DNA from 3 places in the Streptomyces sp. R41 genome. Region 1 is predicted to be linked to each of the others. Evidence: riboswitches for the same ligand, from Rfam matches in the RefSeq annotation. Region 1 holds a riboswitch; each other region holds the start of a gene.

Region 1 (5,481 bases):
CCGCGTACAGGCGGCCGGTGAATCCGGCGTCACGGAGGTTGGTGAGGACACTGCGGCCGACACCTCCGGGTGTGCGGCCCGCGCCGATGACGGCGACCGAGCCGGGTGCGAGCAGTCGCTGCACGGACCGGGCCTCGGCACGCTGCTCCCGCGCGCGCTGCACGGCGAGCGACCGGTCGGTGGGTTCGAGGTCGAATTCCAGGCGTACGACGCCGTCCTCGAAGTGCCTCTTCTGTTGGTACCCGGCGTCCGTGAAGACCTTGATCATCTTGGTGTTGGCGGGCAGCACCTCGGCGGCGAAGCGGCGGATGCCGCGCTCACGGGCCACGGCCGCGACGTGTTCCAGAAGGGCCGAGGCGACCCCGCGGCCCTGGTGGGCGTCCTGCACGAGGAAGGCGACCTCGGCCTCGTCGGCGGGCGCGGAGGCGGGCAGGCCGTCGGCATTAATGCGGTCATAGCGTACGGTGGCGATGAACTCGCCGCCCACCGTGGCCGCGAGACCCACCCGGTCCACAAAGTCGTGGTGCGTGAAGCGGTGGACATCCTTGGCGGACAGTCGCGGGTACGGCGCGAAGAAGCGGTAGTACTTCGACTCGGCCGAGACCTGCTCGTAGAAGCTGACCAGGCGGTCGGCGTCATCAACGGTGATGGGCCTGATGCGTGCGGTACCACCGTCACGCAGCACCACGTCCGCCTCCCAGTGAGCGGGGTACTCGTGCCGGTCCGACGAGGTCTGCATGGGGCCCAGAGTACGGCTCGCGTCCGACAACGGCGCGAGGCAGTCTGTGGGCAACGGAAGTCGGATCGAGGCCGCGATCCGACGACACTCCGGAGGGGACGAAGGACCGCTCCGGAGACGCTTCACGATATGGGACACTGGTCTAGACAACCCTGAAAACCTGAAGGGCAGCATCACATGGCTGAGCGCCGCGTCAACGTCGGCTGGGCCGAGGGCCTCCACGCCCGCCCCGCTTCCATCTTCGTCCGGGCCGCGACGGCCTCCGGTATCCCCGTGACGATCGCCAAGGCCGACGGCAACCCCGTCAACGCGGCCTCCATGCTCGCTGTCCTCGGGCTGGGCGCCCAGGGCGGCGAGGAGATCGTCCTCGCGTCCGACGCCGAGGGTGCGGACGCTGCCCTCGACCGTCTGGCGAAGCTGGTCGCCGAGGGGCTTGAGGAGCTCCCCGAGACCGTCTGAGCATTACGGACACCATGCGGCTGAGCCGCGTCACCCATTCCCGGGCGGCGCGGCTCAGCCGTTTTCCGTACACCGTCCAGGAATTCTGCGCATGTCACCCGCGCACCCCGCGTCGCACCCACGAAAATAACACGCACCGGAATTCTCGGCACGCGAAAAGAGGGGCAGCGGAAATAGGGCCCTGCCGAATATCCCTCTTTGTATACGGCGCCCGTGTTAATGCCGCAGGCCCGTCATGTTTACGGGAGGTTGCGAAGTCCTCACACGGTCCGGACGATCTCCGCCGCCGGGAAATCGGAGCCGGTGCGCGACCGCGGCACGCTCGGTGTGCAGGGCCGTGATCGCCCGGGCCCGCTCGCTGTCACCGCGCGCCACGGCGTCCACGATGCCGCCGTGCTCCGCCCAGGACTCGGCGGGGTTGGCCGGCGCCTCCACCGCGTACATCCATGCGATCTTGTGCCGCAGCTGGGCGAGCGTGGAGGTGAGGGCGGGGCTTCCGGAAGCCTGCGCGAGGGTCTCGTGGAACCAGCCGCCCAGCGAGCGCAGGTCCTCGCTGTGGCCCCTCCTGGCCCGCTCCTGACCCAGCCTGACCAGGCCTCGGAGCACCTTGAGGTGGGCCTCGGTACGGCGCTGCGCGGCCCGCGCGGCACCCAGCGGCTCAAGCAGCATGCGCATCTCCAGCAGGTCGGAGGCCTCCTGCTCGGTGGGCTCCGCGACGCACGCGCCCGCGTGCCGACGGGTGACGACGAAGCCCTCGGCCTCCAGCGTGCGCAGGGCCTCGCGCACGGGGACGCGCGAGACGCCGTAGCGCCGCGCGAGCAGTTCCTCGGTGAGCCGGCTGCCTCGCTCGTAGACACCCGCGACGATGTCGTCACGGATCGCCGTGCATACCGAGTGCGCCGGAATACGCATGACCGGACCTCCGCTTTAATCCCCGCGAAACGCCATCGATTGACGCTTGTTCAGTGACTCTATTGCAGGGAGCCGGAATTTCCGATGGCAGGCCGGAATCCAGGGATATTTTTTGGACACACGGCCGCCTGAAACGACGATGCCCCGGCTCGGCGAGCCGGGGCATCGGAAGTGGCGAAGAAGCGGTGATGCGCTTGTCAGACGTTCACACCGTGCGAACGAAGGTACGCCACCGGGTCGATGTCCGAGCCGTACTCCGCGGTCGTACGGGCCTCGAAGTGGAGGTGCGGCCCGGTGGTGTTGCCGGTAGACCCGGAGAGGGCTATCTGCTGGCCCGGAGTCACCGTCTGGCCCACGGAGACGCCGATGGACGACAGGTGCCCGTACATCGTGTACGTACCGTCGTGCATCTTGATGACGACCTGGTTGCCGTAGGCGCCGCCCCAGCCGGCCGTGACGACCGTGCCGGAGCCGACGGCGTGCACCGAGGTGCCGGACGCGGCGTGGAAGTCGACGCCGGTGTGGCTGCCGGAGGACCAGAGGCTGCCACCGGCCTTGTAGCCGGTGGAGATGTACGAGCCGGTGATCGGCAGGACGAAGGTGTTGAGACGCTTGCGCTCGGCTGCGCGGGCGGCGCGCTCCTTGGCCTCGCGCGCCTCCTTGGCCCTCTTCGCGGCCTCCTTGCGGGCGGCTTCCTCGGCCTTCTTCTGCGCGGCGGCCTCGTCGGCGGCGTGCTGCTGGGCGACGGCCTGCGCGTCGATCTTCTCGGCGAGGGTGTCGCCGATGGTGATGATCGGGGTCAGCCCGGTCTGCTCGGCGGAGGTGTCCGCGGCGAGTGCCGGGGCGGCCAGGGTTCCGATGACACCGGTGGTGGCGAGCGCTGCGACGCCGACGGCGTTCGTGGTCGTGCGCTTCACGCGGCTCGGACGACGGTGCTTCCCTGTGCCACAGGTGAACGCCATGTAGGGGCTGATCCTTTCCTTCCTTCTCGCCTACCGGGTTAGCTGACGGGTTCGGAGCAGGAAGGTCTCCTACGGACTCCCTCCTGGGAGGGCGTCCGATTCACCCCAGGGACTGCGTGTGGGTCCCCGGCTCCCCTGGCTCGCGCCGTACGGGGACTCGGCGATGGCTGTCCGGTGCCGCGGGCGCGGCGCACTGCCTGACGAACAGCCCGACCGACGCTAAACGGGGCATCTTTCAAACAACAAACGGATCACGGCCTTTGTAGCGCATGCCACAGGGCAGACAGGCAACCTCCCTATCAATACGGACACCTTGGGGACGAAGCCCGGGAAGTAGGCCGAAGTTCGGGCAAAAGGAGACCCAGGTGACTCTTCAGTCACCTGGGTCTTCAGGGAGTCGCGCTGTCCTACTCGGCCCGGACGACGGTCACTTCACCGATTCCGAGCTCCTTGACGGGCTCCTCGATCTGCGCGGCGTCGCCCACCAGGACGGTCACCAGACGGTCCACCGGGAAGGCGTTCACGGCGGCCGCGGTGGCCTCCACGGTGCCCGTCGCGGCGAGCTGCTGATAGAGCGTCGCCTGGTAGTCGTCCGACAGGTACTGCTCGACCTGGTCGGCGAGCGTGCTCGCGACGGCCGCCGCGGTCTCGAACTTGAGGGGCGCCACACCCACCAGGTTCTGTACGGCGATGTCGCGCTCGGCGTCCGTCAGGCCCTCGGCGGCGAGGGTACGCAGCACCTTCCACAGGTCGTCGAGCGCCGGACCGGTGTTCGGGGTGTCCACCGAGCCGCTGATGGCGAGCATCGCGACGCCCGTGCCGTCCGGCGCGGAGCGCAGCACCTGGCCGAACGCCCGCACACCGTAGGTATAACCCTTCTCCTCGCGCAGGACGCGGTCCAGGCGCGAGGTGAGGGTGCCGCCGAGGCAGTACGTGCCGAGCACCTGGGCGGGCCAGACGCGATCGTGCCGGTCGGCGCCGACGCGGCCGATGAGCAGCTGCGTCTGGACGGCGCCGGGGCGGTCCACGATGATCACGCGGCCGGTGTCGTCGGCGCTCACCGGCGGCACGGGGCGCGGCTCGGCGGACGAGCCGGTCCAGGAGCCGAGCGTGTCCGCGAGCAGCGCGTCGAGGTCGACATCGGTCAGGTCACCGACGATGACGGCGGTGGCCGTCGCGGGGCGTACGTGCTTGTCGTAGAAGGCGCGCACGGCCGCCGCGTCGATCTTCTGGACGGTCTCCTCGGTGCCCTGGCGCGGGCGCGACATGCGCGAGGTCGCCGGGAACAGCTCCTTGGAGAGCTCCTTGGCGGCGCGGCGGGCCGGGTTGGCCGTCTCGTGCGGGATCTCGTCCAGGCGGTTGCGGACCAGTCGCTCGACCTCGCTGTCCGCGAACGCCGGTGCCCTCAGGGCGTCGGCGAGCAGACCCAGCGCCTTGGGGAGGCGCGAGACGGGCACTTCGAGCGACAGGCGTACGCCGGGGTGGTCGGCGTGCGAGTCGAGGGTGGCGCCGCAGCGCTCCAGCTCGGCGGCGAACTCCTCGGCGGAGTGCTTGTCGGTGCCCTCGGAGAAGGCACGCGCCATGATCGTGGCGATGCCGTCGAGGCCCGCTGGTTCGGCCTCCAGCGGCGCGGCGAGGATCACCTCGACGGCGACGACCTGCTGGCCGGGGCGGTGGCAGCGCAGGAGCGTGAGGCCGTTGTCGAGCGTGCCGCGCTCGGGCGACGGGAAGGCCCACGGCTTGGCCTCGCCGGCCTGGGGCTGCGGGTGGAAGTCCATGGTGGCGAGCTCGGTCACTTCGCCGCCTCCTCGTCGGTGTCGTCAGCGGCGTCGGTGTCTTCGGGGGCGATCGGCTCGTAGACGAGCACCGCGCGGTTGTCGGGGCGCAGGCGGGACTTGGCGACCTCCTGGACCTCCTCTGCGGTGACCTCCAGGACGCGCTGCACGGCGGTCAGGGCGAGCTGCGGGTCGCCGAACAGGACGGCGTACCGGCACAGTTCGTCGGCGCGGCCCGCGACGGTGCCGAGCCGGTCCAGCCACTCGCGCTCCAACTGGGCCTGGGCGCGCTCCATTTCCTCGGCCGTGGGGCCCTCCTCGGCGAACCGGGCGAGCTCCTCGTCCACGGCGGCCTCGATGACCGGGACCTCGACGTCGCCGGACGTCTTGACGTCCAGCCACCCCAGGGAGGGCGCTCCGGCGAGCCGCAGCAGGCCGAACCCGGCCGCGACGGCGGTGCGGTCGCGGCGTACGAGCCGGTTGTAGAGCCGGGAGGACTCGCCGCCGCCGAGGACGGTGAGCGCCACGTCGGCCGCGTCGGCCGCGCGCGTGCCGTCCTCCGGGAGCCGGTAGGCGGCCATCAGGGCGCGCGCCGGGACCTCCTCCTCGACGACCTCGCGCAGCTGCTCGCCGA
Region 2 (5,481 bases), 1.4 Mb from region 1:
CGACATAGCCCGTGATGTTCGAACCCGCGCCCGCGTTGGTCCACAGGTTCTTGGGACGGCGGGATTCATTGCGCTCGATGACCGCGTTGGCGGCGGACAGGATCGTCTGCGTGGAGCGGTAGTTCTGCTCGAGCAGGATCGTCGTCGCGTCCGTGTAGTCCTCCTCGAACTGGAGGATGTTGCGGATGGTCGCGCCGCGGAAGGCGTAGATCGACTGGTCGGCGTCACCCACGACACACAGCTCGGCGGGGCCGAGGTCGTCCTCGCGGGGCGGCTCGTCCTCGGCGCGGATACCGCGCGCCGGGCCGACGAGCTCCCGCACCAGGGCGTACTGCGCGTGGTTGGTGTCCTGGTACTCGTCGACCATGACGTGGCGGAAGCGGCGGCGGTAGTGCTCGGCGACGTCCGGGAAGGCGCGCAGCAGGTTGACCGTCGTCATGATCAGGTCGTCGAAGTCGAGCGCGTTGGCCTCGCGCAGACGCGACTGATACATCGCGTACGCCTGAGCGAGGGTCTTCTCGAAACCGTCGGTGGCCTGGGCCGCGAAGTCCTCCTCGTCGATCAGCTCGTTCTTCAGATTCGAGATCTTGGCGCTGAACGACTTCGGCGGGAAGCGCTTGGGGTCGAGGTCGAGATCACGGCAGACGAGCGCCATCAGACGCTTGGAGTCGGCGGCGTCGTAGATCGAGAAGGAGGAGGTGAAGCCGAGTTTCTTGCTCTCGCGGCGCAGAATCCGCACACACGCGCTGTGGAAGGTCATCACCCACATCGCGCCCGCGCGCGGGCCGACGAGGTGCTCGACGCGCTCCTTCATCTCGCCCGCGGCCTTGTTCGTGAAGGTGATCGCGAGGATCTGGCCGGGATGGACACTCCGCTCGGCCAGCAGATACGCGATCCGGTGCGTGAGCACGCGGGTCTTGCCGGAGCCCGCGCCGGCCACGATGAGCAGCGGGGAGCCGGAGTGCACCACGGCCGCGCGCTGATTCTCGTTCAGCCCGTCCAGCAGTGCCGCCGGGTCCACGGCGGGCCGGTGCGCGCCGTCGCGGTAGTACGCGTCCCGGTCCGGCGGCACGTCGAACTTCCCGCCGAACAGATCGTCCGGAACGGGCTCCGGTACGTGATCGTCCTCGGGCGGCGGCGGGGGCTCTTCCTCGTGGGCCCGAGAGGGCTTGAGGTCCGCCAGGAAGCTGTCATCAAAGAGGCTGCTCATCGCTCTCCGAGTCTAGGCCGCCCCACTGACAGCCCGCCGCCACCCTGAAAACTCGACCGGATCTCGTGACGCGGATCGGAATGCGACCGGATCTCGTGAAGCGGCTCAGACCTTGACCCGGCCCGTGAAGCGGCTCAGACATTGACCGGGTCTCGTGAAGCGGCTCAGAAGCCGAGGATCTTCCAGAGCTGGCCGCCCGGCGTCTTCTTGCCCTCCAGCACCGTCCCGTCACGATCGGCGATCGACCAGGCCGAGACGTACACCTTCCCGTCGTACGGGTCCACGGCCACGCCTGCCGGGAACGGCACCCGCACGCTCGTACGTTTCCCGTGCGAGACCTTGGTCACCGCGCCCGCGAAGAGCTGGCTGACGTACAGGTCGCCGCTCTGGTTGAAGGCGATCCCGGTGATCGAGCCGAAGCCGCTCTTCCAGCCGAGGATCTTCCCGGTGGCCGGGTCGACCTTCCAGACACGGGCGGTGGGCGTCGTGGCCTCGCCGTTGAGCTCGCCGACGTACAGCTTGCCGTCGGGGCCGAGCGCCAGCGAGGTCGGGACGGACTCGTGTTTGTCATGGTCCGGGAAGACGGTGAACGGGCGGGCCTTGCCCCGGGGCGAGACGACCACCAGGTCGTTGCCGGCCGCGTCGGCGACGATCCTGCGGCCGTCCGGGAGCGCGAGGACGGCGTACGGGTTGGAGTCGACGGCGGTCTTGTGCGGGTTGTACTTGAGCTCGACGGCGGAGATGTCGGCGGCGATCGTCGCCTTGCCGGGAGCGATGCACAGGAGCTTGCCGAGGGCGTTCCAGGGCTTGCCCGTGGGGACCCCGGCCTCGGGCGGGGCCCAGGTCTCGACGCCCCAGACGCTGCCGTTCAGTGCCGAGACGCCGTCCAGGCCCGTCGCGAAGCCGCCGTCCTTGGCCGCCGCCGAGGGCAGTCCGTCCACCACCCGGTAGTGCTTCCAGGAGCCGCCGTCCCAGAAGACCTTGGTGACGGCGGCCGTGGTGCCGATGCACGTCTCGTCGCTCTCGGGCCCCGCGCCGATGCATTTCTTCCCGCCCCGGCCCGCCTCGGCGACGTACACATGTCCGTTGTCGTACGAGAGCTGGCGCGGGTTGTCGAGACCGGTCGCGATCACGCGGACGACCGGCTTTCCCCCGGCGTGGCCGCCGGTGGCGGTCGCTGGTGCGATGCCCCCGGTGACGGCGAGAGCGACTCCCGTGGCGACGACGAGTGCTGTGCGCTTCCTCATGCCGTACCCCCCTTTGCCCACCTCCACGGCATCCGACCGTGGCTGGCTGGAAGGTAGCGCCCGGAACAGGGCGGACGTCGCCACTCCGGACAACTCGCCACAGATCCCTCCGGATTGACCGCGTTGGGTAAAGCCCAGGGCTAAGGTCACGAAAATGTATCGGGCATATCGCACATCAAACTTCACAGAAGCCCCACGCGTTGGCTAGCGTGCCGGGCAGGCCGCTCGACACCCACCGGCGAACGACGCCGGGCCGTGCGGCCTCCGCTCAATCCGGTGCGCCCCTGCGGCAGCCGGAGCCGGGGACCCAACCGACCTTGGGGTGAATCGGTCCGACTGCCCTATGAGGCAAGGACCGTAGGGCAAACCTTCCGGATCCACCCGCCCGAACCCGACAGCTAACTCGGTAGGCGGATGACGGAAGGAGTCGCCTCTCTTGGCGTCGCATCGCAAATGGCGTCCTACGGGTACGCGCGTAGCAGGCATACGGACCCCCGCCCTCGCGACGGCGGCTCTCACCTCCGTCGCCCTGCTCTCCCAGACGGCGAACGCCGCGCCCTCGGCCGCACCCAAGCCGAGCCTCGAAGAGGTCGAGAAGAAGGTCAACGACCTCTACCACCAAGCCGAGACGGCCACCGAGAAGTACAACTCGGCCAAGGAGAAGACCTCCAAGCAGCGCAAGCAGGTCGACACCCTCCTCGACGACGTCGCCAAGCGCACCGAGAAGCTCAACACCGCGCGCGAGGAACTCGGTTCGTTCGCGGCGGCGCAGTACCGTACCGGGGCCGCCGCCCCCGACACCGCGACCCTCCTGCTCGCCGACGACCCGCAGGACTACTTCGACCAGACCCAGCTGATGAGCCGTCTGACCACCCGCCAGAAGGCGGCAGTCGACGACTACATCACCGAGCAGGCCGCCACCACCAAGAAGCGCGCGGAGGCCTCCAAGAGCCTGGAGACGCTGACCACCTCGCAGAGCGCGCTCAAGACGTCCAAGGCCGACGTCCAGCGCAAGCTCACCGAGGCGCGCGAACTGCTCTCGAAGCTGACCGCCGAGGAGAAGGCGCGGCTCGCGGCGATCGAGAAGAAGAAGCAGGAGGAGGCCGCGCGCAAGGCGGCGGAGCTGGCGCAGCAGCAGGCCGCCGCGGAGGCCGCGAAGAAGGCGGCCGAACAGGAGGCGTCGTCGAACACCACGAGCGACTCCTCGGGCACCACGAGCGACACGTCCGGCTCGACGACCACGGACTCCTCGTATGCGACGAAGGCGGCGAAGGCCCTCGCGTTCGCTCGTGAGCAGATCGGCAAGCCGTACGTCTGGGGTGCGACAGGTCCCGACTCGTACGACTGCTCGGGTCTCACCCAGGCAGCCTGGAAGGCCGCCGGCGTCACTCTCCCGCGCACCACCTGGGACCAGGTGAACGCGGGCACGACGGTCTCCCTCGCCGACGCCCAGCCCGGTGACCTGATCTTCTTCTACGACGACATCAGCCACGTCGGCCTCTACATCGGCAACGGCATGATGATCCACGCGCCGAAGCCGGGGGCGTACGTCCGCGAGGAGTCGGTCTACTACGCCGGCGAGTCGATCATCCACAGTGTGGTGCGACCGGCGTAAGCCGTTCCGCGAGCAACGCTTGATGCGGGGCACGCGCGCGTGGGGCCTTTCGTGCTCCGCGTTTTCGTGGTCCACGCGCGCTCGCATCCCGTTTTCGTACTCCACGCGCGCGTGCCCGGCGTTTTCACGCTCCACGCGCGCGTGCCCGGCGTTTTCACGCTCCACGCGCGCGTGCCCCGCGGGCAACTCGTCCGAAGATCCCTAGCATCAGGCGCATGCCAGCCATCTCCCAGCTCCGCGCCTGGTGGGCGCAGCGGCCGCCGGCCGCCGGTGCCGCCGTCATGGCCACCGGCATCGTCTCGGTCGGGCTGCATCTGACCGGCTACGAGGCCCTGTCTCGTATCGCACTGGCCCTGGCGTGCGTGGGCTGGCTCGCGCTCGCCGCGGACTTCGTCGCACGGCTCGTGTGGGAGCGCGCGCGGTGGGTGGAGGAGGCGTGCACACCTCCCGGGCTCACCGCCGTCGCGGCGACCACCGTGCTGGGGACTCGGCTGTCCGCGCTGGGGTGGCAGGAGCTGGCCGAGGCTCTCCTCGCGCTGTCGGCCGTGCTGTGGCCGGTGCTGCTCCTCGTCGTCCTACGGCAGTGGAAGCGTCGTATGCCGGGAGGGGTGTTCCTGGTGTGTGTGGCCACGCAGGGGCTCTCGGTGCTGTGCGCCACGCTCGCCGCGGCCGTGGGCCCGGAGTGGCTCGCGCATGCCGGGCTGGTGCTGTTCTGGCTGGGGATCGTGCTGTACGGGGTGGCGTTCGCGCACTTCGACGTCCGGGAGGTGGTCCGGGGTCCCGGGGACCACTGGGTCGCGGGCGGGGCGCTCGCGATTTCGGCGCTGGCCGGGGCCAAGCTCATCGCCGCGCACCACGTGAACCCGTACCTGTGGAACGACGACGACAGCGGCGTCCTGCGCGCCGCGACCGTCGCGCTCCTCGTGCTCGCCTTCGCCTCCTGCTGCGTCCTCGCCGTCGCGGAGCTGGGGTGGCCGAGGCTCGACTACGACGTACGGCGCTGGGCGACCGTCTTCCCGATGGGGATGATGGCCGTGGCGACCCTGTCGGTCACGGCCGCGGTCGGCGTCTTCTGGCTCAAGGGGCCCGGGCAGGTGCTGCTATGGATCTCGGTGGCGGCGTGGCTGGCCGTCGCGGCGGGAGCGGTCCACGTGATGATCATGGCCGGATCGGACCGCCCGCCGGGATCGAACAGGCCGACCGGCCCGCTCAGGTCCAGAGCACCGCGATGAAGATGTTCGCGGTGGTCAGCAGGCCGACGAGCCCGAAGAGGCCCTTGTCCACCTTCTCGTCGTCCCGCTTCACATAGACGAGCCCCAGGATCACGATCAGCAGGGCCAGTTTCACGCCGATCTTGATGTTGTTGACCGGGTTGTCGTCGGCCTGGTTGAGGCCGACCAGGACGACGC
Region 3 (5,481 bases), 2.7 Mb from region 1:
TCCGGTGGCTGGACCGGGTCGAGCCCGGGCCCTGGCGCAACCTGCTCTTCGCCTTCGCCTGGGGCGCCTGCGCGGCCGCGCTCATAGCGATCGTCGCCAACAGCTTCGCGACCAGATGGATAGCGACCGCGACCGCGGATCCCTCCAGCGCCGACACCCTCGGCGCGACCGTCATAGCGCCCATTGTCGAGGAGTCCGCGAAGGCGGCGGCCGTGCTGCTGGTCTTCCTCTTCCGCAGACGGGACTTCACCGGGATCGTCGACGGGGTCGTGATAGCCGGGGTCACCGCCACCGGCTTCGCGTTCACCGAGAACATCCTCTACCTCGGCACCGCCTTCGGCACCGACCAGCTCAGCGGCGAGCGCGGGCTCGCGTCCGTCACCGCCGCGACCTTCTTCGTCCGCGTGGTGATGTCGCCCTTCGCGCACCCGCTGTTCACCGTGCTGACCGGCATCGGCTTCGGCATCGCGGCCCTGTCCGCCGAGCGCCAGCATCTGCGCCGCGTCCTGCTCCCCCTCACCGGACTGCTGCTCGCCATGGGCATGCACTCCGCCTGGAACGGCTCGTCGAGCTTCGGGGAGTACGGGTTCTTCGGGGTGTACGCCGCGTTCATGGTGCCCGCGTTCGGGCTGCTGACCTGGCTGGCCATCTGGACGCGGCAGCGGGAGCTGCGCACCGTGCGCGCGGAACTGCCCGCGTACGCCGTCGCCGGGTGGCTGAGCGCGCCCGAGCCGTATGTGCTCGGCTCGATGCGGGCGCGGCGGCTCGCCCGCGAGTGGGCCGGTCACCATTTCGGGAAGGCCGCGGCTCGCTCGGTCGCGGAGTACGAGGCGTATGCGACGTCTCTGGCGTTTCTGCGGCACCGGGGGCGCCGGGGGCGCGCGGGTGCCGACTTCGTCGTGCGGGAGCGGGAGTTGCTCGACGAGCTGTGGCGCCGCCGGGATGTTGCCCGCCCGGCCCTGTCCTACGCGGCCCGCGCGATGGCCCCGGTGGTCCCGGTACCCCCACCGTGGCCCGCCCACGGCTACGCGTACAGCCACCCCTACGGACCCGCGGCCACCCCATATCCCGCGTACAACCCGTACCGCACGTAGTTTTTTTCGCCCCCTCCGCCCCTTCCCGTCCCGTCCCTGGGGGCTGCCGCCCCCAGACCCCCGCTCAAAGGATCGCGCAGTTCCCCGCGCCCCTTTTCAGGGGCGCGGGGAACTGCGCGAACGGGGTCTGGGGCGGAGCCCCAGGGACGGGAATGGGCAGGGGCGGAGGGGGCGAAGAAACCCGGTGGTTACGCCGACGCCTCCGTCAGCTTGCTCAGCTCCCCGTCCGTCAGGACCAGGTCCCCCACCCCCAGCAACGCCGGAAGCTGCTCGGGCGTCCGCGCCGAAGCGATGGGCGCCGCGACCGTGGGCTGGGCTGCCAGCCAGGCGAGGGCGACCGTGGCGACAGGGGCGTCGTGCGCCTGGGCGACCTCGTCGAGGGCGGCGAGCACGCGAAGCCCTCGCTCCGTCTCAAGGTGCTTGGCCGCCCCCTGAGCCCGAGGCGAGTCCACCGTCGTCCCGGGCCGGTACTTGCCGGTGAGGAAGCCCGACGCGAGAGCGTAGTACGGGACGGCCGCGAGGCCGGAGCGGGAGGCGACGTCCCGCAGAGCACCCTCGTACGTGTCGCGCGAGACGAGGTTGTAGTGCGGCTGGAGGGCGACGTATCGCGCGAGCCCCTCGCGGTCGGAGAACTCCAGGGACTCCTGGAGCCGCTCGGCCGAGATGTTGGACGCGGCGATGTGGCGCACCTTGCCGGCCTTCACCAGCTCATCGAGCGCCCCGATGATCTCCTCGACCGGCACCTCGGGCTTGTCGAAGTGCGTGTAGTAGAGGTCGATGTAGTCGGTGCCCAAACGGCGCAGGGACGCGTCGGCCGCGGCCTTGATGTTGGCGCCGGACAGCCCCGGATACTCGGGGTGCTGGCTGACCTTGGTGGCGACCACGACGTCGGAGCGGTTGCCGCGCGCCTTGAGCCACTTGCCGATGATGGTCTCGGACTCGCCGCCCTTGTGGCCCTCGATCCACGCCGAGTAGGAATCGGCCGTGTCGAGGAAGTTGCCGCCGGCGGCCGCGTACGCGTCGAGCACGGCGAAGGACTGGGCCTCGTCGGCGGTCCAGCCGAAGACGTTGCCACCGAGGGACAGCGGGAAGACCTCGAGGTCGGAGGAACCGAACTTGCGCAGAGAAGTCATGTTCAACTTCAACATCCGTACCGGATGGTTATATTCCGGACCCGACTCCGCACCTGGGCCCGCACGCGACTCCGCACACGACGCACACCCGGCTCCGCAAACGCCTGACCGGCAGCCCTGACGTCGGGGGGGTTGCCGTCAGGACCACCGGGGATCAGGAACGTACGTGTCAGGGGTTGAGGCCCTTGCTGCGCAGCCACGCCATCGGATCGATCGCGTCGCCGCCGCCGGGGTGGACCTCCAGGTGCAGGTGCGGCCCGGTGACGTTGCCCGTCGCGCCCACGCGCCCGATCACGTCACCCGTGGCGACCTTCTGGCCCACGCTGACGCTGATCGACGACTGGTGGCAGAACCACAGCTCCGTACCGTCGTCGAGGGTGAGGATCGTGCGGTAGCCGTACGCGCCGGCCCAGCCCGCCTCCGTGACGGTGCCGCTGTGGATCGCCTTGATCAGCGTGCCGGTGGGCGCGGCGAAGTCGAGGCCGGTGTGGTAGCCGGAGGACCACATGGAGCCGGCCTCGCCGAAACGCGAGGTCAGCGTGTACGAGGAGGTGGGCAGCGAGTAGCTCTTGGCGAGCTCGGCGAGACGCTCCGCCTCGGCCTTCGCCTTGGCCTCCTCCTCCGCCTTCTTCTTCGCGGCGGCGGCCTTGGCCGCGGCGTCGTCCTGCTGCTTGGCGGCGAGCGCGACGGCCTGCTTCGCGGCGGCGGCCTCGGCGGCGTCCTGGGCCGCGGTGTCGACCTGGTCCTGCTGCGACTCGGCCTGCTGCATGATGCGGGCGCGCAGCGCCTCGCCCGCGTCGGTGGTGCCCTGCGCGGCGTCGGTGCTGGTCAGACCGGCGCTGGTGAGCGGAGTGGCGGAGCCTTTCGGCGCGCTGGTGCCGCCGTCGGATATCAGGGCCTTGGCGGATTCGGTGACCGACGACAGGTCGGGCAGCGAGATCGACACCGGCGGCTTGCCGGGTGCCGCGGTGGCCATGCCGCCCGCGCCGACGGCCGCGATGACGCCTACGCCGAGAACCGTGGAGCTGCGGGCGAGTCCTCCGCCGCGCTGCTTGCTGACGCGGTGCCGGCCGCGGACGGGACGGACGGAATCCTCGGTGGGGTTCCACTCCTCCCAAGGACCCTCGTCGTTGCCGTACGCGTAGCCGAAGGGCTGTGTGTCGTTGGGCGCGAACGAGGTTTGCTGGGCAGGCCGGTTGGACGCCACGTGGGCGTGCTCCTTTCCTTCCTTCTCGCCTACCGGGTTAGCTGACGGGTTCGGAGCAGGAAGGTCTCCTACGCGCGTCAACCACGGTTTGTTCACCGTGAAAGACGCTCGATTCACCCCAAGTTGGTGGTTCCCCGGTTCCCTTGCGGGATTCGGCGCGTGCGCACGGAGCCGCCTCTTGTGACGGCTGGGACGACCGCGCTGCGTTATCGAACGTTAATAGACCCGGGTACCGGATTCCAAGCTGTTCGGACTGATCGTTAACGCTTTTGGCCAGGACTTTGGGGTCACCACCGGCCTAAATCGGGCGAGTTGACCACGTCGCATAAACATCGATTCAGTTGACGGTGTGTCAGTCGTTATGCGGAGGGACACCGCCCGATCACCCCTCGTGACAACGATCAAGAACGCCGCACGGCAAGCAGTGCCATGTCGTCCGTCGTGCCGTCGCCCGTGTGCCGGCGGACCTCCTCGGCGAGGGCCGCCAGCAGGGCGTCCGGACCGGGGAAGACCCGTCCGGCGAGGCGCGCGGCGGGATCGTAGAAGTCCCCGCACTCGTCGCGGGCTTCGGACAGGCCGTCGGTGTGGAGGAGCAGCGTCGCACCGCGCGGGAACTTGGCCCGCACCGCCCGGTCGGGCCAGGTGCCCAACTCGCCCATGCCGAGCGGCAGTGCGGGATCCTCGGCGTCGAGCGTGACGAGCGTGCCGTCCGCGTGCAGGAGCAGCGGCGACGGATGGCCGCGGTTGACGATCCGTACGACGTCCTCGCCGTGCGGGATCTCCGCGAGTACGGCCGTGGTGAACCCCTCGAAGGCGTCGAGGCCGTCGCGCCGGGTGCCCTCGCGCGCCAGCGCGCGCTCCAGACGCTGCGCGACCGCCTCCAGCGTCGCCTCCTGCTCGGCCGCCTCCCGGAACGCCCCGATGACGACGGCGACGGCGGCCACCGCGCCCATGCCCTTCCCGCGTACGTCGCCCACGACCAGCCGTACGCCGTGCGGGGAGTCCTGCACCGCGTACAGGTCGCCACCGATGAACGCGTCCGCCTGCGCGGCCTCGTACCGCACCGCGACCTCGAGGCCGCCGATCCGCTCGTCGGGTTCCGGCAGCACGGCGCGCTGGGCGGACTCGGCGATCTCCCGGACCGTGGCGAGCCGTGCGTCGCTGCGGCGGACGAGGATGTTGATCACGACGGCCAGGACGCCGGCCGTGGCCACCGTGACCACTTCGGTGACCGAGCCGACGTTCAGGACGATGCTGAGCCTGATGTGGATCGTGAGCACCGCGGCGATGGCCGCGACACCGGTGAGCACCGTGCCGCGCAGCGAGTACAGGGGCGCGGCCACGAGCGGCGCGGCCGTGAAGAGAGGGGACGCGGTGAAGTCCGACGGCGTGAAGTAGTCGTAGAAGGCCCCGACGACGATGAGCAGCGCGGGGAGCGCCCGGACGAAGGCCCGCGCCTTCGAGATCCTGCGCCTGCCCGGGTCCGCGGGGCCGCGGGGCGGGGTGTCATCGAGGCCGGGGTCGGGCACGGGATCGCCGGGCAGCCGTCCACCGGACCGGTCGTACGGGCCCTCGGCCCGCTGCTCGCCTGTTTGCTGCCCCACCCGTCCAGGCTTCCCGGAGCGGGAGCGGGGGGCGACCGGTGTGGACCGACCGGGGGATGTGGGGACGTATGAGGCCGTGGCCGGCAAACACCAAGGGCCGGAACTCGTGAATCCGAGTTCCGGCCCTTGGCCTTCAGTAGCGGGGACAGGATTTGAACCTGCGACCTCTGGGTTATGAGCCCAGCGAGCTACCGAGCTGCTCCACCCCGCGTCGTTGAAACCAGTGTACGCCATCCGCGGGACCCGAAGCACACACGTTTAAACGCGCCCCCGCGCATGCCTCAGCGGCAGGTGTCGGCGGGATTCACAAAAGGTGCCGGTTGGGCGCCATGGCCCGCTCCTCGTACTCCGGGAGTACGACCACGTCGGCGCCCTCGGCCACGAGGAGCCCGTTCCCGTCGGCCCCGGCGACGAACGTGTCGGGCTCCCGCCAGGCGGTGACA

What was found. A riboswitch is a leader RNA that binds a small molecule or an ion and turns the genes downstream of it on or off. The one in region 1 is predicted to bind cyclic di-AMP.
Region 2: it holds a riboswitch for cyclic di-AMP, as region 1 does, so the genes downstream of both, AB5J53_RS29595 (NlpC/P60 family protein) here and AB5J53_RS35500 (M23 family metallopeptidase) in region 1, are expected to answer to the same signal.
Region 3: it holds a riboswitch for cyclic di-AMP, as region 1 does, so the genes downstream of both, AB5J53_RS23325 (M23 family metallopeptidase) here and AB5J53_RS35500 (M23 family metallopeptidase) in region 1, are expected to answer to the same signal.

The regions. Positions count from the first base shown of each region.
Region 1 covers NZ_CP163443.1:7,797,812-7,803,292, reverse strand. The annotation lists gene AB5J53_RS35515 (GNAT family N-acetyltransferase) at 1-739, opposite strand, end outside; gene AB5J53_RS35510 (HPr family phosphocarrier protein) at 917-1,198, shown strand; gene AB5J53_RS35505 (GntR family transcriptional regulator) at 1,415-2,110, opposite strand; gene AB5J53_RS35500 (M23 family metallopeptidase) at 2,308-3,072, opposite strand; cyclic di-AMP (ydaO/yuaA leader) riboswitch at 3,085-3,245, opposite strand; gene AB5J53_RS35495 (M16 family metallopeptidase) at 3,480-4,868, opposite strand; gene AB5J53_RS35490 (M16 family metallopeptidase) at 4,865-5,481, opposite strand, start outside.
Region 2 covers NZ_CP163443.1:6,438,600-6,444,080, reverse strand. The annotation lists gene pcrA (DNA helicase PcrA) at 1-1,210, opposite strand, end outside; gene AB5J53_RS29600 (ScyD/ScyE family protein) at 1,375-2,457, opposite strand; cyclic di-AMP (ydaO/yuaA leader) riboswitch at 2,713-2,886, shown strand; gene AB5J53_RS29595 (NlpC/P60 family protein) at 2,894-4,072, shown strand; gene AB5J53_RS29590 (tellurite resistance/C4-dicarboxylate transporter family protein) at 4,288-5,304, shown strand; gene AB5J53_RS29585 (hypothetical protein) at 5,282-5,481, opposite strand, start outside.
Region 3 covers NZ_CP163443.1:5,094,897-5,100,377, forward strand. The annotation lists gene AB5J53_RS23315 (PrsW family intramembrane metalloprotease) at 1-1,094, shown strand, start outside; gene AB5J53_RS23320 (aldo/keto reductase) at 1,283-2,227, opposite strand; gene AB5J53_RS23325 (M23 family metallopeptidase) at 2,397-3,434, opposite strand; cyclic di-AMP (ydaO/yuaA leader) riboswitch at 3,446-3,602, opposite strand; gene AB5J53_RS23330 (PP2C family protein-serine/threonine phosphatase) at 3,836-5,038, opposite strand; tRNA gene AB5J53_RS23335 (tRNA-Met) at 5,176-5,249, opposite strand; gene AB5J53_RS23340 (dihydrofolate reductase family protein) at 5,343-5,481, opposite strand, start outside.